3 regions of the Ureibacillus sp. GCM10028918 genome follow, and region 1 is predicted to be linked to each of the others. Evidence: predicted binding sites of a transcription regulator. Region 1 holds the regulator's gene; each other region holds the start of a gene.

Region 1 (8,262 bases):
TTTACCTTTCCATGATCCACTCATTGATGTTTATGATCCGACTGAAGGGGATGGACAGGCGATGATGTTTGCCGCAGCTTCTGAAGAAGTAAATAAATACATCAACCTGTTTTTAGACATTCATATGGATCCACAGGCTGCTGACATTCGCGCGTTATGCAATTTGAGGTTACTTGAAAGCATGCAAATGATTGATAACAAGAAAACATACTTAATTGCCAATTGGCTCATTAATGAGTTATCCATTTGTATTTATTCAAATGGGAATGTGGATTTCTTACGTTATCAACAGATTCCAACGACAATTTCCCAATGGCATGCAAAATCATTGAAGGAGAATGAGCTTCAGTTTACATACGATGGTGATATGGAAGATTATCGAATGACGATTATGGATCAGGTGCTAGAGCTTGACCGAATTATGAATTTCTTCCGTTTTTCTCTACATAAAGGAGAAAAGTCCGTTGATGAAATCATTGTGATGGGAGATAATCCATTGCTTGATCAAATTCATAATTACTTACAAGAGACTTTACCTATTACAGCAAAGATGGTAGATGATTCACTAATCGAAAGTTACTATCCAGGATTTAAAGCAAAACATGCATCATTACTTGGGCTGGCGTTAAAGGAGATTCAATCATGATACCAGATATTAACCTCATACCCAAACTTGAAAAAAGTCAACAGGGATCCAAATTTCTTTATATCCTACTAGGCATCATTACTTTATTGGCACTGACATTATTAATTTGGCAATACTTTACTGCCTGGGTAGAGATCGTTGAATTGCAAAGAGAAGAATCAAACCTTATTGCACAACGTGACCAATTAAATATAGACTTAGCTACTTTGCAACCAGGTAATGAAGGGTCTTTAGAACAGTCCTTACAATTTGTAGAAATGGTATCTTATCCAATTTCGCCATTAATCAATGAAATACAAGGACTGCAACCGAGTAATTCCTATTTACGTAACTATACTTTCAGTCCTGAGAGTGTTTCAATCTCCATTGATTTTGAGACGTTAAGTGATGTATCGACTTATGTTTCAAGGCTATCCAATAGCTCTTATTTCATTGATGGACAAGTCCTTTCCATTACAAGCTCTGGGCTAGGAGAAGAGCTTGGAACAGACGATGAAACGGATTTCGATGTCATTCCGAGACAATCTGTTGAAATCACGCTCTTAATCAATGAAACCTATTTAGCTACTGGAGGTGTTCAATAATGAAGCTCTCTGGTAATAAAAATTCTTCTTTATTATTACTTATTGCATTAATAGCCGCTTTATTATTTGCAATCTATTATTACATCCTGTTGCCAAAAAAGGATCACGTTGATTCACTGGAAGGCTCTATAAATGGTTTGCAGACGGAGATTAGTACACTTCAAGGTCAAATTGCTTCATTGGAAGAAGAAGGGACTTCGGAAGTATCTAATGTTTTTGAAATACGTCAAAAATTGCCACAATCTCGTGAAATAGATCAGTTATTGTTAAACTTGGAAGAGATTGAATTCGTGACTGAAACTCGTATTACATCGATTGGATTTAATAGCTATGATGCTCTCGTGTCAGAATCAAATATTGTCCCTGTTCCTGAAGAAGAGGCTGTAACAGACGAGGCTACGGAAGGTCAGACAGATGAAGCCGAAACAACTGAAAATGCAGAAGTAGTTGAAGGGGAGGAAACGGGTGAAACGGTGGAAACGCCTGTATCAGAAATTGCTGCTCAGACTCTTCCACCAGAACTAAAGCTCATCACGTTTAACTTAGAAATCGAGGCATCCGAGAACCAAAATATCCAGCAATTCATCGAGGAAATAGAAAATTTAAAACGGATTATGCATATTGATTCGATTAGCTATTCACTTCCAGGGGAAGAAGGCGAATTCGTGGAAGCCGAAGCTGAAACGTTAAATGCTTCCATCCAGGTAACGACCTTCTATTATGAAGGTGAAGGTGAGTCATAATTTGATTTGTGGCGATTAGTATTAAAAGTATTGGAAATAACAATCAACCTGTCGGGATTCTTTATAGAGTCCCGACCATTTATTTGTAGGAGGTGCGGTTAATTGGAGATTACTTATACTGTATTTGCGTTTATCTTTGGGCTTGTATTTGGTTCGTTTTTTAATGTAGTTGGCTTAAGGGTGCCTAAAAAGGAGTCCATCTCAACACCACCGTCACATTGCACAAATTGTCAGCGTCGTTTAACGCTGCCAGATTTGATTCCTGTTTTATCTTACATATTTTTACGAGGAAAATGCCGTACATGTCATGCGAAAGTAACACCGATTTATTTATTAACGGAACTTGTTACGGGGATTTTATTTTCGTTCTCAGTTTGGAAATTAGGCTTAACAATTGAAACGGCTGTAGCCCTGCTTTTCATTTCCTTGTTAATGATTACAGTAGTTTCTGACTTCGCTTATATGCTCATTCCAGATAAAGTGTTGTTGTTCTTCTTACCTTTATTAGCATTAGGACGCATTTTCTCGCCAATCGACCCATGGTGGGATAGTTTGCTAGGTGCAGTAGTTGGCTTTGGCATCCTTTACCTTATTGCCGTTGTCTCTAATGGGGGGATGGGTGGGGGAGATATTAAACTCTTCTTTTTAATTGGCCTTGTTTTAGGCACTCTGAATACGTTGCTAACACTATTCCTATCAGCATTCATTGGTATGATTGTCGGTATCATCGTCCTGAAGATTCGCAACCAAGGGAGAAAAACTCCTGTCCCATTTGGCCCCTCTATCGCTCTAGCAGCCATTATTGTGTATTTCTACGGAGAAGTAATACTTGACTGGTATGCAAATTTATTTTGATTAATATTTTTATTCACTTGGGCCGTCTCTCTCGTATGAGGCGACTCTTTTTTACATTTTAAAGGAAAAACAAAGTTAAGCTAGAATATTGTAAAGCAAGTTATTATTATAGGAATTATGGAGGTGGTTTTTAATGAAACCAATTATCGGTATTACGATGACAACGAACAACGGACAATATTGTATTAATGAAGCCTATGTGAAGTCTGTACTTCAAGCGGGAGGAATTCCGGTGAATATTCCTTTTGGTGTGGAAAGTGATGCTGAGCAGCTGTTGGAAGGAATCGATGGTTTACTGCTGACAGGCGGGGTAGACGTACATCCGCATTTCTTTGATGAAGAGCCGCACATTAACATTGGCGATATTATGCTGGAACGAGATGAAGTGGAACTTGAGCTGACTGAAGCGGCTCTTAAGAAAACGATGCCGATCTTCGGGATTTGTCGCGGGATTCAGCTATTGAATGTAGCTTTAGGCGGGACACTCTATCAAGATATCAATTCCCAGTATGAGCATACGCCAATCCTTCATAAACAAAATGCTCGCAGAAAAGAAGCATCCCACTATATCGAGATTACCAAGGGCAGTAAGCTACACGAAAGTATCGGAAAAGAGAAAATTGCCGTGAATTCATTCCATCATCAAGCATTGAAGAAAGTGCCTGATATTTTCGAAATTACCGCTAAGGCGAGTGACGGCATCATTGAAGCCTTTGAAATAAAAGATTACCCTTATTGTGTTGGGGTACAATGGCATCCAGAGGAGATGGCGATCGCGGGGGACGAACATGCGAAAAATCTGTTTAAGTCGTTTATCGACGCGTGTGTAGCTAATAAACAGCAAAATGCAACAGTGGTCTCATAGCTACTCTAATAGGCAGTTCTTACCTGAAAATCTTGTTATTTTAGAGTCCTTATGTAAATAAAGCGCACAAAAATATCCCGTTTAAACAAAAAGGTTGTCTCACAGTCTATTGACTAACGAGACAACTTTTTTTAATGAATATTGCGATATAACCCTACTACTTTACCTAAAATCGTTACTTGATTTACTAGGATTGGGTCCATACTTGAGTTTTCAGGTTGAAGACGGAAATGCGTTTTCTCTTTAAAGAAACGTTTTACCGTTGCTTCGTCATCTTCAGTCATTGCAACTACAATTTCCCCGTTATTGGCAGTGTTCGTATGTTTGACAACGACATAATCTCCATCTAATATCCCAGCCTCGATCATTGATTCTCCCATTACTTCAAGCATGAATAGATTTTCTTCACTTGTACCGTAAGCATCTGGTAGAGGGAAGTATTCTTCGATATTTTCGATTGCTGTAATAGGTAGACCTGCTGTAACTTTCCCTACTAAAGGAACATGTACAACGGATTGTTTTTGAATTGCTGCTTCTTCTTGATCTAATATTTCAATCGCGCGCGGCTTTGTTGGGTCTCGGCGAATTAAACCTTTGCTCTCTAAACGAGCTAAATGTCCATGTACCGTTGAACTAGAGGCAAGACCTACTGCTTCCCCGATTTCACGAACAGAAGGCGGATACCCTTTTGCACGAACCTCTTCTTTTATGAATGCTAAAATATCTTCTTGTCTTTTTGATATTTTTTTCAACTCTATCACCTCTTTTGTGAATATGTACCTCTATTAGTTACATATAGTATATCAGTGAATGAACAGAAATGCAAACATAGGTTCGAAATTGGTGTTGACAAAAACAAGTGTTCGTATTAAATTAGGAACATACATTCGCAAAACAATTATTCGAAAAGAGGTTTTAATTTATGAACTGGTTACAAAAAAATACTTATATTGTGGTGTTATTCGTTGCTTTCTTTGTGATGGGTGCATTTCTATTAATTACTGATAATGGCAAAAACACATACGAACAAATTGAGATTCAGCACGGCGATACATTATGGACATTAGCAGAACAATATCGTGGTAAAATGACAATACAAGAGTGGATCGAGCATGTGAAAGCTGAGAATAGTCTTACTGGAGAACATATTGTGGCAGGTCATGCCTTAACGGTTCCAGTTAATTCAAAGAGTATCCATATTGCAAAATTAAAGAGTGAAGAAGAGCTTCATTCGGTAGAGGTAGCGGTTAAGAATAAATGAGCAAACAAAACAAAGCAGTCATCTATACACGTGTAAGTACAGAAAAAAATACACAAGAGACATCCCTTGTGCGGCAAGAAGAGGAACTACGCCGCTATGCGGGCGAAATGAACTTTCAAGTTTTAGAGATTTTCCAAGATCAACATAGTGGTTATGAAGTGGAACGAGATGGACTCCTTGAAATGCTGGACTATATAAAGGAAAAAAATGTAACAGTATTATTTGTGCAAGACGAAACGCGTTTGGGACGCGGTAATGCACGAATGGCTGTCTTGCATTTGCTGCATAAAAATGGGACAACCGTTTATTCCTTAAATAATGCAGGACCCTTAACATTAAATGAGATGGATACAATGTTACTTGAGATTTTAGCAATTGTAGAAGAGTATCAACGAAAAATTCACAATGCCAAAATTAAAAGAGGAATGAGACGAGCTGTAGATAATGGCTATCGCCCCGAGTTGAATATTAAAAATCGGCATAATCATGAAGGGCGCGAACGAATAGAGGTACCAATCGAAGAAATTGTAAAACTCCGTGAAAAAGGACTAACCTTCCAAGAAATTGCTTCAACTTTAAGAGGACTAGATTTTCAAGTAAGTAAAGCAACCGTGCATCGTAGATATATAGAATATATGGAGGGACTTGAAGGCTGAACTCTGGGCCATTCGTCCTTTGCAAAGTAATTGGGCTAGAACAATAAGAACTAGCCCCATCATCTATAATATTTATATCAAAACTTTATGATCTTTATGAATCTCTTCCGTACCTGCTTCCAATGCAATTTTATAATATAAAGTTTTATGTTCAATTACCTCGAGTGTTTTCCTAAGTTCCTCCATTTGTGCTTCTACATTAGCTTTTCTGTCTAAAAACATATCATATCTTTGTTGTAGAGTAGAGTCGCCATCAAAGCACCAAGCAATAAATTCTCTAATATCCCTTATAGGCATTCCAGTTGATTTTAAACATTGTATGATTTTTAGAAATGCAATATCTTCTTCTTTGAATATTCTAGTCCCACTAGGTGTCCGTTCAACAAAAGGCATAAGTCCCTCTTTGTCGTAGTATCGCAAGGTGTATACTGTGAGATTTAATTCTTTTGCAACTTCACTAATAGAATATGTTGTCATCATTTATCACCTTTTCTTATAAAAGTATTTTTTAGGGGTTTATTCTATGAATTACGGAAAGTTTATCACTTTATAAAATTAATTTCAAAGTTGACTAAATAGTTTAATAGAATTAATTCTATTTGATTATTAATTAATTTTATTAAGTTTGTTTAAAATTTGCTCCTCGAAATGAGTTAAGACAAATACTTGACCTAGAGTTAACTATAGGGACTAAGATATTAGTACGGGGAATATTTGGGAGTGATTGAAGAAAAGGTATTCTCACCTTATAAGATTCAATTCAACAGTGCCAATAAATATTTATTCTCTTGTCGACATAATTATATCGGAGGGATTTTTAATGATTACTGCTAAAGCAAGAGCTATCGATGGTCCAAACAAAACGTTTCGTGCTGCTGAAATTACACGACGCGACCTAGATTTGCATGATGTTTTGATTGAAATTAAATATGCTGGTATTTGCCATTCTGATATCCACACTGCTCATGGTGAATGGGGTGCTGTAAACTATCCACTTGTTCCTGGCCACGAGATTGCTGGGATTGTAACAGATATAGGTGCGGAGGTTACAAAGTATCGTATAGGTGACCGTGTTGGGGTTGGATGTATGGTGGACTCTTGCGGAGATTGTGAAAATTGCTTTAAGGGAGAAGAACAATATTGTCTAAATGGACAAGTCCCTACTTATGCTGGAGTAGACAAATACGGTGAACCAACTCAAGGTGGCTATTCTACTCACATTGTAGTGACTGAGAATTTTGTAGTTAGAATTCCAGATAATATTGAGCTAGATAAAGCAGCCCCATTACTTTGTGCTGGTATTACGACATTTTCCCCATTAAAACGATGGGGGGCAGGACCAGGTAAAAAAGTAGCTGTTGTTGGTCTGGGTGGTCTTGGCCATATGGCAGTGCAGATTGCTCATGCAATGGGAGCTGAAGTTACTGTTCTGTCTCAAACATTGAGCAAGAAGGAAGACGGTTTGGAATTGGGAGCTGACCATTACTTTGCGACAAATGATTCTGAAACATTTAACAAACTTGCAGGTCATTTTGATTTGATCATTAACACGGTTAGTGCACAAATTGACATTAATGCGTACTTTAGATTACTTACATTAGACGGTACACTTGTTAATGTCGGTGCGCCCGGTGAGCCCCTATCAGTCAATGTACAATCTCTTATTGGTCAGCGTCGTTCATTTGCAGGTTCTATGATCGGAGGCATTCGTGAAACACAGGAAATGTTAGATTTCTGTGCACAACACAATATTGCTTCCAAAATTGAAATTATTTCAGCCGACCAAATTGACGAAGCCTATGAACGCGTTTTAGCGTCGGATGTCAAATATCGATTTGTCATTGATATTAGTACAATGTAGTATTTAATAATAGATAGGATAGGAGAGGACATTCAAACTGTTTTACTTTTTGAATGTCCTTTTTCTATTAAATATCCCAGGAAAATCTTAGGCATTACACAATACATATCTATCAATTGAGATGAATTACTTGCACTTCCTGCTATTTTTACTTACCTTTGAAGTATTGAATATCTTCATTTAGTATAGGTTATAGCACAATATCTAAATTCTTCCATATTAAATGATTGAAATAGAAAGGTGAGAAATTATGTTATCAGAACAAAAAATCAAACGAATTAATGAGCTATCAAAAAAAGCAAAAGAGGGACAGTTAACAGAAGCTGAGGCAAAGGAACGAACAAATCTTCGTAAAGAATACTTGGATTCATTCCGTTCTTCTTTCCGTAGTACAATCGAAAACGTACAAATTATCGATGCGACTGGAAATGACGTGACGCCAGATAAAATTAAAGAAATTCAGCGCAATAAATTAAACTAATAATGTGACATAATAAAGAAAAGTATGACACTATTCTAAAAATGTCTTGGAATAGGATTGTTTTCTTAGAAAATCTTGTCTAAACTGTAAAAGTACAATATTAAGCGCGAGAAAGGATATCACATAATGGCACACTCTGCTGATCTTTTAGCAATTAATGCAATCCGAACTTTATCAATTGACGCAATCGAAAAAGCGAACTCTGGTCACCCAGGTCTACCAATGGGAGCAGCACCAATGGCTTATACTTTGTGGACAAAACAATTACGTCACAATCCTCAAAATCCAAAATGGGTTAACCGCGATCGCT
Region 2 (8,262 bases), 150 kb from region 1:
ACTATTTGTTAAAACTTTGTTTGATTTTCCTTCTGCTGCCAATTTCTTTTTCCTACTGATTATCTTTACATGAAATATATGCATAGTACCCTGGAAGCATTTAACTTTATATAATATATATTTTCTATAAATATTTGAGAAAAAAAGCTTGCAGACAAAATTTGTCTACAAGCTGGGTTTATTCTTATTTAGCGTATTCTACTGAACGTGTTTCGCGGATAACCGTTACTTTGATGTGACCAGGATAATCGAGTTCTTCTTCAATTCGCTTGCGGATGTCTCTCGCTAAACGATGTGAAGCCAAATCGTCAATTTTCTCAGGTTGAACGATGATTCGAATTTCACGTCCTGCTTGGATTGCAAATGATTTTTCTACTCCATCGTAGCTTTCTGAAATCTCTTCCAGTTTTTCTAAACGACGAATGTAGTTTTCAAGTGTTTCGCTACGTGCACCAGGTCTTGCTGCTGATAAGGCATCGGCAGCTGCAACAATTACTGCAATCACGGATGTAGCTTCAGTGTCGCCATGGTGAGAGGCAATACTGTTAATAACAACAGGATGCTCTTTATATTTCGTGGCAAGCTCAACACCGATTTCTACGTGGCTACCTTCTACTTCATGGTCAATTGCTTTCCCGATATCATGAAGCAAGCCCGCGCGTCTTGCTAATGTTACATCTTCCCCTAGCTCTGCAGCTAATAGTCCTGATAGATGTGCTACTTCAATTGAATGTTTTAATACGTTTTGTCCATAGCTTGTACGATACTTCATACGGCCCAGGATTTTCATTAAGTCAGGATGTAAATTGTGAATTCCAACTTCAAACGTTGTTTGCTCACCCGTCTCACGAATTTGCTCGTCCATTTCACGGCGCGATTTCTCCACCATTTCTTCAATACGAGCTGGATGAATTCGTCCATCTTGTACTAATTTTTCAAGCGCAAGACGTGCAGTTTCACGACGGATTGGATCAAATCCTGAAAGGATGACTGCTTCTGGTGTATCATCAATAATTAAATCGATACCCGTCAGCGTTTCCAGTGTTCGAATGTTACGCCCTTCACGACCGATGATACGGCCTTTCATTTCGTCATTCGGCAAGTTGACCACAGATACCGTTGTTTCAGCAACGTGATCTGCTGCAAAACGTTGTAGTGCAAGTGATAATATCTCACGAGCTTTCTTGTCGGATTCTTCTTTTGCACGCGTCTCTGCTTCTTTTGTCATCACCGCAATGTCAGTTGAAAGTTCATTCTCAACTTCTTTTAAGATGATTCCTTTCGCTTCTTCGCGAGTTAATGCAGCGATACGTTCAAGCTCTAACGTTTGTTCGCGTACCAGCTCTTCCACTTTACTTTCCATCTGTTCAATATGCTGTTGTCTCTCAGTTAGAGCCTCTTCTTTTCGCTCTAAGCCTGATTCTCTCTTGTTCAGAGCATCATCCTTGCGATCAAGATTTTCTTCTCTTTGCAATAACCGGTTTTCTTGTTTCTGAAGCTCTGCCCGGCGTTCACGGATGTCTTTTTCTGCTTCAGTTCGAATTTTGTGAGTTTCATCTTTTGCTTCAAGTAGTGCTTCTTTTTTCAGCGCTTCCGCTTCTCGCTTAGCTTCATCTATGATTAGCTCAGCTGAATTTTTCGCACCATTTACTTTTGATTCGTTCACCTTTTTCATATAGAAATAGATAACAGCGCCACCGATGATGAGTCCAAGCAAAGCGGAGATAATGTATTCCATCATTCGAACACCTCCTCTTGCTATATTCGTTTCATTTTCAGTCGGCCCATATATTGACTAAAGTTTTTCAATATACCAAATTCATACCGATTTGATAATCTTTTGTTAACAAAACTTACACTTTCAACATACTGCCTATTTCATTTCAAAATTTAGAAATTATACAATTTTAATTGTATAGTGCAGGCCTAGTAATGTCAAGGATTCCCACGAGATGAGGCCAAATAATGTAAGCATCTAGAAGTAGTCATCATTCCACATATAAGACTTTAGTTTTAACTTTCTAACTATTGCGAGAGTCTAATGATTTACTATTTTTTTAAAAATACCTGACTAAAAAGATATTTCTAACTATTATTGGCAAAATTAATTAATTTTAATCAATTTTAATAATTTACGCATAATTTCGGATGGATTGGGAATAAAACGGTGAAGTTTTTAAGCCGTTTACGGTAGTAGTGTAAAGGTTCGGGAACGTGTTTGCATGGGTTTAAAGTAAGTGTTGGAGACAAGAGTTTGTATTTAAATCGCATCGAAGGAATTGTGCTTCATTATAAGCATCAATAATTTTTCAAAATATTATTAGGGTATTGAAAGTTCAAGACATAGAGACTTGTTACTAAATAATTGATAAGTACAATTCATAGAGGAAGAGTATCTTTAAATTAATTGTTTCTCAGAATCCAGCCACCTTCCATAAAAATCTTGCCACCTCTAAATTTTATCTTCCACCTTTTTGAAGAAACCCGCCAAGTCAATTCTTGTAACAAGTTTCAATTAGAAGTCAAAAATTTATATCACTCTAACTTACTTAGAAATCCCTAGAATTTCTTACTCTCTACTACCTCAACTCTTTTAAAAAAAACTACAATAAAACCCGCCCCAAAAGTTGGGACGGGCTAGTATTGGTAATCCTATTCTTCATCTAGCAATAAAGCTAGTTCTTTGTCCATTTCTTCTTCTTCGTCATGAGCGCCGATTGTGTAAGAGTTTGCTGTCATGCCGTAAGATTCGCGGATTTGGTTCGATACTTTATCGCGGATTTCTGGGTTTGCTTTTAAGAAGGCTTTTGCATTTTCTCTACCTTGTCCAATGCGTTCGCCGTCATAAGCGTACCAAGAGCCGCTTTTTTGGATGATATCCAGTTCTGCACCAATGTCGACGATTTCTCCTTCTTTTGAAATCCCCTCACCGTACATGATGTCTACTTCTGCCGTACGGAATGGCGGTGCCACTTTGTTTTTCACGACTTTAATTTTTGTTTTGTTCCCGATCATTTCAGTGCCTTGTTTGATTGTTTCAGCACGACGTACTTCAAGACGAATTGACGCGTAGAATTTAAGTGCACGTCCACCAGTAGTTGTTTCAGGGTTACCGAACATAACACCGATTTTTTCACGTACTTGGTTGATGAAGATTGCTAGTGTATTAGATTTGTTAATGATCCCTGATAGTTTACGTAATGCTTGAGACATTAAACGAGCTTGCAGACCCATGTGAGAGTCACCCATTTCGCCTTCAATTTCTGCTTTTGGTACTAGGGCAGCAACTGAGTCGATTACGATAATGTCGATCGCACCACTGCGTACTAATGCTTCCGCGATTTCTAATGCTTGCTCACCAGTGTCTGGTTGAGAAAGTAATAACTCATCAATGTTAACGCCTAATTTTTGTGCGTAAACTGGATCTAGTGCGTGCTCCGCATCGATAAATGCAGCTTGTCCGCCTTTTGCTTGTATTTCAGCGATGGCATGCAGGGCTACAGTTGTTTTACCTGATGATTCCGGACCGTAGATTTCTACGATACGTCCTCTTGGATAACCACCGACACCCAATGCTGCATCGATTGCTAATGAACCACTTGAAGAAGTCTCCATTTGGCGATCTGATTGTTCACCCAGCTTCATAATAGAGCCTTTACCGAATTGCTTTTCAATTTGCTTTAACGCCATATCTAAGGCAGCTTTACGATCATTACTCAAAATATTTCCTCCTTATATATAAAAAAATTATTATCAAAATTCACAGTGGCTTGATTGCTCAATCCCCAAAATTCTTACTTCACACTACTTCCTAACAAAACTGATAATCTGCTAGAAATGAATGAAGTATTTTCTCTTTTTCTTATGTCTCTACTATACTTCTTTTTGAGACAAGTTTCAAGAAAAAAGCGAACATATTTTCGTTTTTGGGGCAAAATAAAAATTTGAGCTATTTTCATAGCCCAAATTTCTACATTTATAAACTAGCAACACTTCTATTAAAAGTAATACTACTCTATTATATTATATCTTTTTATAGCCATTCTCAACAAGCAAGCGCATTAAATAGCTGCATGCAAATTTTACCGTGCGAATACGATTCGTATTACGCATTCCTTGCAGCTGGAGCTTGTGAGTGATTTCCGAATCGCCAAAACTAAAACCAAGCCAGATTGTTCCCGGCATTTGTCCGTCATGAGGATCTGGTCCTGCTGCACCCGTCAGGCCAACCCCGATATCAGTGCCAAACTTCTCACGTACTTTAGAAGCCATCGCACCGGCACATTCACTGCTTACAATCCCGTATTCATCCAGCAGAGATTTTTCAATGCCCAACTGACTCATTTTCGCTTCTGGCGTGTAGGTTACAACACCACCTACCAAGCTGCATCCCACACCTGGAATTTCTGCAAGCTCAGATTGGAAGAGCCCGGCTGTTAAGCTTTCTGCTGCAGAAATCGATAAATTGTTATGCTTGAGCATTTCCACCAACTTAGATGCCAAAGAATCGTCATTATAGCCGTAGTGGTACTCGCCTACGATTGCTAAAATTTCAGCTTCCTTCTCTTTAATGAGTTTCCAAGCTTCCTCAACATCTTGTGCCCCCGCGGTGATTCGAAGTGTAACTTCTCCATCACTGGCAAGTGGTGCGACTGTTGGATTTGTTTGGCTATCTAGTATGTCTTGCACACGTACTTCAAGCTCGGCTTCCCCAATCCCATAAAAACGCAGCACATGGGATTGAATTACACTGCCGGCATTCAATAGTGCCGCAAGTTTTGGTTTTGCTTCAAATTGGAACATAGGCTCCAACTCTTTTGGCGGCCCAGGAAGCAGTATGTAGGTGTGTCCATTCTTCTCTAAAAACATTCCGGGTGCCATGCCGTGATGATTGGCTAGTATTTTACTGCCGTCAAGGATCAGTGCCTGCTTCCGGTTGTTTTCAGTCATACCGCGACCTCTTGCTGCAAAAAATTGTTCAATGAAGGATAAGGCCACATCGTCGAACACTAAAGGCAAGTCGAGATGCGCTGCAATCGTTTCTTTTGTTAAATCATCCTTTGTCGGTCCAAGGCCTCCGGAAAAAATGATTAAATCTGCGCGAGACTCGGCAATCTCGATTGCACTCTTTAAACGTGCCGCATTATCCCCTACTACCGTATGATAAAAAACATTGATGCCTAGCTCAGATAATTGCGTAGAGATAAATTTTGCATTTGTATTGGCAATTTGCCCAAGGAGCAACTCCGAGCCAACAGCAATGATTTCAGCATTCATGTACTTCCCCCCTTATTTCGAGTTTACAAAGACACGACGATTTAGATAGAAATATTCCCATCCAGACCATACAGTAAAGATTAATGCGATATAAAGAGCAATCATATCAAATGGTATGTTGATCATAGTGAAAATAGTATTGTGAAGAAGAAGTGCTGAAATCGCAACAATTTGTGCCCAAGTTTTGATTTTCCCAAGTTGGCTTGCAGCAACAATTTCACCTTCACCTGCTAAAATTGCACGTAAACCTGTAACCGCAAATTCACGGCTCAAAATAATAATAATGATCCAGGATGGGGCCATGCCAAGCTCTACCAGGATGATAAAAGCAGCCGCCACTAATAGTTTGTCTGCCAATGGGTCAAGGAACTTCCCTAAGTTCGTGACAAGGTTGTATTTGCGGGCATAATAGCCATCAACCCAATCCGTACAGGAAGCAATGATAAAGATTAACCCCGCTATAAAGTGATTGACCGGCATATCTGCTCCCAGGAAATTCATATTTCCCCATCCAAAGTCAAATAGTATTACAATCACAAACACTGGAATTAGTAGTATTCTCGAGACTGTAATCTTATTCGGTATATTCATTTGCTAACACCTTTCATTCGAAATAAAGTGAAACATTTGGTGGAGGACCCTCATCTAAATGAGGTACCCACTTCCCACCGAGCTTCTTCGATTATAATAATTGCTAAAACTTGTGAAAAATAGCCATCTAAACGATGACTATTCTCCTGGTTGTAATGTAAGGATAATATTTTGCGTTGTAATTGTCTGTGCAAATTGTAGTGGCTCATCATTGATAAAGACTTTTGTGTTATTTGCATTCCCTAGACGAATACGGGCATAGGCATTTGCAGTGGCATCAAATTGCACCACTTCACCTGTTGTATAAACACGGTCTTCTACTTGTTCGCTGCCTTCTGCATTACGGATACCCACCCATGTGTCACCCGAAACTTCGATTCGAATATTCATTGTATCTGTTCCAGATACTGTATAAGATGTCGTCTCACCGTCTGGGACACCTTGAGAAATCGCTTGAGTCGGAGTTGGTTCTTCAACCACTTCTTCCTCTACAGGCTCTTCTGTTTCCCCAGCTGGGTCTTCTGCTTCATCAGCTGCAGGCTCGGTTGGCGGAGGTACTTGCTGTTCGTACTCCACTGCCGTATCCTCTTCTAGTTCTTCCGGTTGATCGGATGCCATTTTTTGTTGGTATAAGAACCACGCTGCCACTAATGTTACCACAATAAATAATCCAACAATGAATTTGGGCATCGTTTCTAGCATCCGATTCGTCGAACGCGTGTTTAGCTTACGACGCGTCGGGCTTTGCGAAATCGATTGAGCTACTTCTTCCTTTTGTTGATGAGGAATTTCTCTTTTAAACTCATCTAAAATTTCATCTACATCCAGTCCAACTGATTCGGCATATTGTTTGATAAATGCACGAACATAAAATGTACCAGGCATGATTGAATAATTTCCTTCTTCAATCGCCACTAGATATCTTTTTTGTATTTTTGTAATTTCTTGAAGATCATCCAAACTATATCCTTTAGATAACCTCGCTTCTTTAAGGCGAGTTCCGAGTTCTGTCAACCATAACACCTACTTTTTTTAATCATTTCACTCGGGGATCTTGTCGTCCACGATTTTAATATGGATGTAAAAGCAATTCATTTTAAAATGTGTGACTTTTCCAGGAGTTTAGGCCACAACTATGTGGGTCTTCCAAGGTTTGCAAGAATGAAATTAAACCTGACTTGCTTTCACCATTTGGGGCTTAAAAATTAAACCCTCCACCAAAACCGCCAAAATGGTCGTTTTGGGACATCATTTCATTTCTTTCAATGAGTTCATACGTAATCACTTCGTCTGGATGATGGCGCAATTCAATAATGTAGTCAAAATCCTCAATCTTATATTCAGAATGTTGGACAAATAGGTCAGGATGTTCGACTACTTTGATGGCGGGGACACGCATCATTTCACGAACGAGTTGCTGATGTCGTTCATCTGTCGATCTTCGCGTTACTGCTCCATCAAGAATAAAGATATTATTCTCATTAAACTCATCACCCATCAATGAGTGGCGAATCGTTTGTTTAATCATGGTTGAAGATAGAAACAGCCATTTTTTATTGGCACAAACACTCGCAGCTACAACCGATTCTGTTTTCCCAACTCGCGGCATTCCCCGGATTCCGATTAATTTATGTCCTTCTTTTTTAAATAACTCTGCCATAAAATCAACTAGAATACCGAGTTCGTCTCTTACAAAGCGGAATGTATTTTTTTCATCTGCATCCCGTTCTATATAATGACCATGACGTACAGCTAAACGGTCACGGACTTTCGGTTCACGAAATTTCGTCACATTGATATTTTCCATTGTTGAAACAATCGTTATAAAACGTTGAATGGACTCATCATTCTCTGTTTTTAATAGCATTCCCCGTCGTCCTTCATCTACTCCATTAATCGAAACAATATTCACACGTAACATACCAAGGAGTGATGCGATATCACCTAATAAACCCGGACGATTCACTTGGATTTCATATTCAAAGTACCATTCGCCCATAAAAAACGTCCCCCTACTAACGAAACGAAAATTTTTCTTATAAGTTTCATCATAGCGGATTTTATATGTATTGAAAAGTTAGAAACAACCGTTTTTCTTCCAAAATATCAAATTTTATCATCTTAGGGGAAAATACCAACATAAAGGAAATAATTTGGTGTCAAAATTTGATGGAAATTCCGGCCAGAGAGTTAATTTCACATAGATGAAGTTCATATTTCCCTAAATGATAAAAGAAAAGGAGGACAAGCCTCCTTAAAGAGTAGTTAGAAGAAATGATGAAACGAAAGAATTTGTTCTATGATATAAGTTTTTAATGAAAGGAAGTAGCTCCCAGCACATCACTCGTGCAAAGTAGCTACTTTATAAGCCCTGCGGCAAAAAGAGTGGATACT
Region 3 (8,262 bases), 500 kb from region 1:
GGGGTAAACAATGAGGAAAAGTCGATTTTTTTTATTAATTGCAGCGGTTTGTTTAATCATAGCTGGATTTATATTTTGGCAAAATTCGAAAACAACTGTGGTAAGAGGAACGAAGGTAAGTGATGTTGCTGTCATTGACCAAGCCTATTCTCTAATTACAGAAAACTCTGTATATGGTACGAACGAAGCTGCATTGATTGAAGGGGCAATAAGAGGTATGGCCGGTGCGATTAAAGACCCGTATAGTACGTACTATACTGAAAAGGAAGCGGCATTGCATAAGCAGACTTTGGCTGGACAACGCGTAGGGATAGGGATAGAAATCACGGAAAGAAACGGAAAATTCATCGTTGTTTCACCTGTCAAATCGTCTCCAGCAGAGAAAGCCGGAATTCGTCCTTATGATGAAATTGTACAAGTAGATGAAGAAAGACTTGATGGAAAAACAATTGGTGAGTTGATGCAAATGATTCAAGGGGAAGCTGGCCAAAAAGTAAATCTTGTTTTATACCGACCAAGTACAGAACGTCACATTAAAGTTAGTGTTGAACGCGCTGAAATCAATAATGATACAGTAGCTTCGAAGGTGATTTCCGTTGATGATACAAATATTGGCTATGTATCTATATCAATGTTTGGAGAAAAAACTGCAGAAGAATGGGTAGAAGCGACAACTAAATTAATAAGTGAAGATGTTAAAGGAATTATTGTAGATCTCCGTGATAATCCGGGTGGATATTTACATAGCGTAGCAGCTGTTGTAAGTAGCATTGAAAAGGATAATTCTGTTTTTGCCTATATGCAGAATGGGAAAGGGGCTATGGAGCCTTTAAAAACATCGAAACTTGAAGTAGATGATTTTTATTTGGAAAAAATGAAAAAATATCCAATCGTTATTCTGCAAAACGAAGGTAGCGCATCGGCAAGTGAAGTAATGGCAGGGGCAGTTCAAAGCTGGAAACGTGCATTGATTGTTGGATCAAAAAGCTTTGGTAAAGGAACTGTTCAAGAAACATGGGGTCTTGATAATGGTGGAGAATTAAAATTATCGACAAATAAATGGCTGACACCTGAGAGAAATTGGATTCATGGAAAAGGAATCAAAGCAGATATTGAAGCGGAACCGCATCCTTTATTTTCCCTTGAAATTATTCCTTTAACTGGGGAATATGCTGAAGGGGATTTCAAGGAAGAGATTGCTTATACTCAAAAAGTTTTAAGTGGACTTGGCTATAGTATTACTAGAACGGATGGTTTCTATGATGAAGACACGGCTGAGGCGGTTGTGCTTTATCGTGAGAAAAATGAACTGAAAGATGGACGCCATATGGATGATGAATTCTTTGCAAGTATCAGAGAGCAGGTTACATCCTATAAAGAAAATGCTGAAAATGATGCACAATTAAACATGGGGATTAGTGTGATGATGAATCGCTTAAAAGGTGATATATAGCTATCTTGAAAGATGGGCAAAAAATCCTCTATGCAATGAATGCAAGTTTGCAGGAAAAATACAATTTTATGCCGAAATAGTCAGATTCTATCTACGCAATTGATTGCTCGTTTGATACAATGACATTAGTTAGTGTAAACGGGCGGTGGAAAAATGGTTACTGAAATATTAATAGAGGTTGCTAGAGCAATTGGACGATTATTTATGAATCCAATTTTTTATATAGCAATAATCATGGCTATCTATTTAGGCTATCGTCGAGTAAAAAGGGAAAGAAAGTTTTTCCATATTCGTATTTTATGGGGATGGTCTGAAGCGATAGGGTTATTGAAGGAAGGAATACTTATTTCCTTATGTATTTCCATTCTTTCAATCGGCTTTGGATTAACATTGCCAATTCAATTTTTATATGTTGCGACAATTATCAGCTTCATCGCACTTATTATTTACGTCTTTCATTTTCTTTCGCCGATTATACTATTCACATTAAGTTTTGTGACACTTTTCTTATTTAACCATTTTAATGTGTCCATCAACTTATTGGGAATAGAAATTAATGGTGTGAGTACGAATAAAGGCTTAGCCGTAACAGTGGCAGTACTAGCAGGATTATTACTGGTTGCAGAAGGAATGCTAATTCGTAAATACGGTGCTCAATATGCGTCGCCAATTGTGGAAAGCTCTAAAAGAGGATTGAAAGCTGTAGCCTTTTTAAGTAAGAAAATTTGGGTGCTGCCGATCTTTTTTGTCATTCCAGGGAATGTAATCGATGCTTATTTCCCATGGTGGCCACAAATTTCTTTGGATTCTGTACAGTTTTCTCTTGTTCTATTTCCAATGATTATAGGTTTCCAACAGATGAGTCGACATACTTTACCGGTTTATTTATATCCGAAAATCGGTCGTGCCGTTATTATTTTAGGGGAATTAGTCATCATTGGTGGACTTGTTGCTTATTTTGTTCCATTTGTAGGATATGTGATGCTAATCACCGGTCTAGTTGCACGAATATGCATTGCTATTCGTTTTGTAGCGCGTGAACAGAAGGATGTTTATGCAGTATCCGCGAAATCAAGTGGTGTCATGATTGCAGGTGTATTGCCTAATTCGCCGGCAGAAAAGATGGGGCTGGATGTCGGGGAAATTATACGAAAAGTGAATGGTGTAGAGGTTCATAGTGAACGGGAGTTGTATGAAGCATTGCAAATTAATGCTGCGCATTGTCGCTTGGAAGTCCTGAACCATCAAAATGAAGTTCGGTTAACCCAACATGTTGTCTATCACGGTGATCACCATCGTATTGGGCTGTTAGTGGCAGAATAGTAATAACTATATCGATTGAATAAAAAGAGCGAGGACTATAAAACGTCTTCGCTCTTTTAGATTTTGTGATGATTATTGAAGTGCTTTAATTGAAATATGCCTATTGTACAAGAATAAGTCACCTAAATGATTAACCTCAAAATCGCCATCGTAACTACTCCGACGATAACAGTTTTGGACAAGCTTTTTGTCCAGATGGCTACGATTAGAGTAGGAACAAAAGCTGCTAAGTTTAGCCAATCAAAGGTCACGAAATTTCCTTCTGCGTGAAAAAGTGATTCTAACACAAGAGCACTCAGAATACAGACAGGTATGTAAGCTAACCAACGCAGCACGACGTCCGGTAATTGTATGTTTCGAACTAACATAAAAGGGGTGACTCGTGGAATCCAAGTGACAAGAGCACAACCGAGCATCAATAATAACATTTCTAATGATATACTCATTTTTCTGTTGCCACCCCAATCGTAGCAACAATCATTGTTGCAATTAGTACTGCTAAGTGCCCCGGCAAGAAATATAAAAAAGCATACAGAAGGATAGCCATCAATGCGATTAACTTTAAGTAGTGCATGAGTTTGCTTTTCCCGACACTACTTAAGTTCAGCACTAGCAATGCACTAAACATAGCGAGAAGGGCAAAGTCTAATCCCCAGTCTTCTGCATTTGGCAACCATTTGCCAATTATTCCTCCAACCGTACATGATGCAATCCACGCAAGGTAAGCAGTTAGGTTCAAACCGTCCATCCAATTGCCGCCTAGATGTTTATCCTTCATCACCTTTGTAACAGCGACACCAAATGTTTCATCGGTTAATAATGTACCAAAACCAATATTACGCAGCGGTGAATATCGTGTTAAATGAGGAGCGACCGTAAGAGACATTAGAAAATGACGTAAATTCACGACAAAAGTTGTAATAATAATGACCGAAAATGGTGCACCTGCTACATATAAACCGCAAAAAATAAATTGTGCAGATCCGGCATAGACAAGTACGGATAAGAGAAAAATCTCAAGCACTGAAAGGTTTGAAGTGATACCAATCACACCGAAAGCTATGCCGATGCTAATATAGCCTAATAGGGTTGGAATACAATCTTTAATTCCTTGTGAGAATGAATCGGTTGTCATCGTTGACTCGTTTAAATTTAAGTGGGTACTCAATTTCGTTTATTCCTTTCTAGAAAAAATTCAGTCTTGTTATTTACTAAAATAGTAACATTAATAAAGACTTCCATGTAAAGTAAATCTGTATTTCAAGAAAATAGGAACTAAATACAACTTATACCGTTATTTATGTCAGATTAGTGATATTACTTTAAAAATCCATTCTACTATATTAAAATCATATAAAAAATATTGGTAGATTTCATTTGAAGACCGTTTTTTTTGGGAATAGAAAGATAAAAAGAGTAGCAATAATATCGAATTAACGGTTTAATTTTGGATAATCTTGCAAAAGATAGTAACAATAAATTTTCCCGAGGTATGCGATGGTTTCAGACAAGGAGCAGGCTTTATAAAGCTGATAAGTATATGCAATCATTAGTCCATAATAGCTGGAGGTGGAACATGTGAACGATTTTTTTACAGTAGAAAATATTGAAAATTTAGCAGCACATTATCGGACACTTGGACCGCTAATTGGTATTTTGCTTCCATTCATTGAGGCCTTTCTTCCATTCCTTCCATTAGTAGTGATTGTTGTTGCTAATGCAAGCTCCTATGGGTTATGGATAGGGTTTTTGCTGTCATGGATAGGAACCGTACTTGGCTCCTATGTTGTTTTCTTACTTGTCCGGAGATTTGGCAGACATCCACGGCTTCAAGTTTTTATAGGGAAGGAAAAGGTGCAAAAACTGATCAAATGGGTTGATATGAGAGGGTTAAGCCCGTTGTTCATCCTACTTTGTTTTCCTTTCACACCATCGGTCCTTGTGAATATCGTAGCGGGTCTTTCTAATATCAAGAAAAAGTATTATTTGATTGCTATTATGGCAGGTAAATTCGTCATGATTGCGAGTATGAGCGTACTTGGCTATGACTTAAAGGCGCTCTTAACAGACCCCATTAAATTAATTTTTGCAGGTGTGGGGATTTTCCTATTATGGGTTGTTGGTAAGGCAATCGAAAAACATTTAAATAAAAAAGTTGAGAAAGACTTAAGAGCAGAAGCGGATAAAAAAAAGATGAAAATGTCTGTTAAGAAGGAGCGATTACTATGATCGCTCTTTTTTAATTCAAAAAACGATAGTTATGATAAAAAAGTTATTATAATAGATAGATAACGTTCATTTTTATACAATTACTAATAGATTTTAAAGTAGTGGATAGTAATGAAACGAACGTATATTCTGTTATAATAGATGTAATAATTCCAAGGAAAGAAGGGAACGTCATGTCGTTACGAGTCATAAGTGGACGAGCCGGTACAGGAAAGTCTACTTTAATACACCAGGAAATCGTAAAAGAATTAAAGGAACGACCTTTAGGCTCCCAGATTTACTTAATCGTTCCGGACCAAATGTCGTACCAGGCAGAATATGTACTCACTAATCAATATGACATAGAAGGAATTATTCGAGCTCAGGTTATGACGTTTAAGCGCTTAGCGTGGTATATCTTACAGGAAACAGGTGGAATAGCGAAGGAACAAATCGATAAAATTGGTTATCGAATGCTCATTCGTCGTTTGCTTGCAGAAAATAAAGAGCAATTTTCATTATTCCGTCAAGCGGCGGATAAACGTGGATTTACAAAGGAAATTGAGCTGCTTATAAAAGAGTTTAGCCAATATAACATTGACAGTGAGACTTTAAATGAAGCAATCAGCAAATTAGAAGATACATCAGCTCCCAATACGTTAATCGCTAAAGCAAAAGATTTACAGTTGATTTTAACAAAATTAGAAGAAGTACTAGGGGATGGATTTGTTGATAGTGAAGGGTACTATCCAGTCCTGCTTGAACAACTCCAAAACTCACAAAATATAAGAGAAGCACATATTTATATTGATGGTTTTACAGCCTTCACAGTAAGAGAGTTTGAAATTGTTAAACAGTTGATGTCGTTAGCTAAAAGAGTGACAGTCATTCTGCCTTTTGAGGATCCTAACGACAAGTATGATGACCAAGCTGTATTTTATCGACCGGCTGTTATGTACGATAAATTACTTCAGGAAGCATATAAATTTCAAATTGAAGTTGAACCTCTTATTCATTTAGAAAATAATTATCGTTTTCATAATCATGATTTACAGCATGTTGAAGAGCAATTTCATAAAGCAGTTGCAGCACCAATTCAAGCGGATGGCTATGTGCAGATAATTGAAGGTGCGAACCGACGAGCAGAGATACATGCAATTGCCCGGGAAATATGTCGAATTGTAAAAGATGAAGGAATGCGATACCGGGATATCGGGATTATGTATCGGCAATCGGATATATACGATCCATTAATTCAAACCATTTTTGCTCAATATGATATCCCTACTTTTACAAATGAAAAAAAGACAATGCTGCATCATCCATTAATTGAATTTAGTCGATCAATTTTGGAAGTGGTGACGTCAAATTGGCAGTACGAGCCAGTTTTTAGAAGCGTAAAAACGGATTTGTTCTTTCCGTTAAAAAGTGATTTGAAAGCAATGCGAGAAAAGGCTGACCTCTTTGAAAACTTTATTATCGCGCAGGGAATTTATGGTTATCGGTGGTTTGAGGATTCCAGATGGTTTTACAAAAAATATCGTGGTTTAGAATTTTACTCTAAAAAACAAACCGATGAAGAAATTGAAATGCAAAAACTAATAGATGAAATGAGAGAAATCATCAAGGCGCCCTTGGAAAGACTTCAAGAAAAATTAAAGAAGGCACAAACTGGTCGAGAAATCGCTACGGCACTCTATAGCTGCATAGATGAGTTGAAAGTTTACGAGAAATTGCAGGAATTAAAAAGTACTGAATTACAAGAGCAAGACCTGCATGGCGCCAGTGAACATGACCAAGCTTGGAATCGTTGGATCAATGTTTTAGAACAATTTGCCCTTCTGTTTGGTGATCAAAAACTGACACTTGAGGAAGCCGCACAAATATTGGATGAAGGTTTTGATACGCTACATTTTTCTAAAATTCCACCTTCAGTAGACGAAGTAACGGTTTCAACAGTTGAATTTTCCCGATTTGATAACAAAAAGACCGTGTTTGTCATTGGCGTAAATGATGGTGTGTATCCGATGCGTATGGATTATGAAGGATTAATAACTGATGTAGAAAGAGGTTGGTTTGCAGAAATAGATACCGAGTTATCACCTACTTCCAAACATCGTCTTTTACAAGAATCTTTATTAATTTATCGTGCTTTTTCTTCTCCAACTGACAGATTATATGTCACTTATTCTAGTTCAGATGAAGAAAGTAAAGCTTTACTGCCTTCTCTCTATATTAATCGTTTGCATAAGCTGTTCGAGGTGGATGGAGTCAAAACATGTCCACATACCCGAGTACTGAATGATCCGATTGAAGAACTAGATTCAAGTAAAGCACTTTCTTACATGCAGCATCCTAGAACTTCATTAGCCTATTTAATGATGCAATTACGACAGGCGGAGTATTCCCAGCAGTTAGCACCAGAATGGATGGCGTTAAAGGCATTTTATGAACAAGATCATGAGTGGAAGTATGCCCTGCAAGCTGTCATGAGACCACTGGTAAAGAAAAATGTTGCAGAAAAACTAACAGCTGAAGTAACCGAAAGCTTATACGGAACCGAGTTAACTTCGAGTGTGTCTCGCGTCGAAAAGTTTTATCGCTGTCCTTTTTCACATTTTTCGACCTATGGCTTGAGATTAGAAGAAAGGGCAGTTTACCGACTTGAAAACTTTGCAATGGGTGATTTATTCCATGAGGCATTGAAATGGATCACGCTTGAAACAGAACGTTTAAATTTACAGTGGAATAAATTATCGAAAGTGCAATGCAGCCAGCTTGCTCGACAAGCAGTTGAACATATCGTACCCGTTTTTTCACATCAAATTTTATTAAGTAGTGCTCGCTATCGTTATATACAACGAAAATTAATGAGAATTGTAGAAAGAACGATGATGGCACTATCCCAGCATGCTAAAAATTCCTTCTTTAAGCCGGTTGCGATTGAAGCGGCATTTGGTCCTAATGAAAAACTGCCACCATTAGAAATTGATTTGTCGGGCGGAAAAAAAATGCGCATTCAAGGTCGTATCGATCGAATTGATCGTGCGAAAATTGGAGATAAATCTTATCTGCGTGTCATTGACTATAAATCTTCTAGTCGTGACCTGGATTTAAATGAGGTCTATCATGGGATTTCACTACAGCTATTAACGTATTTAGATGTCGCCGTTGAAAATTCGGATGTTTGGTTTGATGGAGATGTGGATCCAGCGGGCGTATTGTATGTGCATGTCCATAATCCCATCTTGAAAATGGAGCAAGAAGTAGATGAGGTA

Evidence for each region. Region 1 encodes LexA, which represses DNA repair genes until DNA is damaged. Its sites were predicted from a motif close to CGAACATATGTTCG; they were not measured.
Region 2: a site for LexA is predicted at 3,910-3,923, ahead of recA (recombinase RecA). Genes of this name have one in related genera too.
Region 3: a site for LexA is predicted at 5,123-5,136, ahead of addB (helicase-exonuclease AddAB subunit AddB). Genes of this name have one in related genera too.

The regions. Positions count from the first base shown of each region.
Region 1 is NZ_JBHTFK010000005.1:223,959-232,220, reverse strand. Features, by position in the region: gene pilM (type IV pilus biogenesis protein PilM) at 1-646, shown strand, start outside; gene ACFQU5_RS04455 (malate synthase) at 643-1,230, shown strand; gene ACFQU5_RS04450 (potassium transporter) at 1,230-1,973, shown strand; gene ACFQU5_RS04445 (prepilin peptidase) at 2,076-2,828, shown strand; gene ACFQU5_RS04440 (gamma-glutamyl-gamma-aminobutyrate hydrolase family protein) at 2,962-3,693, shown strand; gene lexA (transcriptional repressor LexA) at 3,825-4,445, opposite strand; gene yneA (cell division suppressor protein YneA) at 4,616-4,954, shown strand; gene ACFQU5_RS04425 (YneB family resolvase-like protein) at 4,951-5,610, shown strand; gene ACFQU5_RS04420 (MerR family transcriptional regulator) at 5,683-6,087, opposite strand; gene ACFQU5_RS04415 (NAD(P)-dependent alcohol dehydrogenase) at 6,431-7,471, shown strand; gene ACFQU5_RS04410 (DUF896 domain-containing protein) at 7,722-7,952, shown strand; gene tkt (transketolase) at 8,079-8,262, shown strand, end outside.
Region 2 is NZ_JBHTFK010000005.1:377,473-385,734, forward strand. Features, by position in the region: gene rny (ribonuclease Y) at 185-1,738, opposite strand; gene recA (recombinase RecA) at 2,653-3,720, opposite strand; gene ACFQU5_RS05095 (competence/damage-inducible protein A) at 4,024-5,277, opposite strand; gene pgsA (CDP-diacylglycerol--glycerol-3-phosphate 3-phosphatidyltransferase) at 5,290-5,868, opposite strand; gene ACFQU5_RS05105 (helix-turn-helix domain-containing protein) at 6,007-6,891, opposite strand; gene ACFQU5_RS05110 (DUF3388 domain-containing protein) at 7,067-7,867, opposite strand; gene ACFQU5_RS05115 (DUF3243 domain-containing protein) at 8,261-8,262, opposite strand, start outside.
Region 3 is NZ_JBHTFK010000005.1:722,641-730,902, reverse strand. Features, by position in the region: gene ACFQU5_RS06720 (S41 family peptidase) at 11-1,453, shown strand; gene ACFQU5_RS06715 (PDZ domain-containing protein) at 1,607-2,776, shown strand; gene ACFQU5_RS06710 (AzlD domain-containing protein) at 2,899-3,222, opposite strand; gene ACFQU5_RS06705 (AzlC family ABC transporter permease) at 3,219-3,911, opposite strand; gene ACFQU5_RS06700 (TVP38/TMEM64 family protein) at 4,355-5,005, shown strand; gene addB (helicase-exonuclease AddAB subunit AddB) at 5,179-8,262, shown strand, end outside.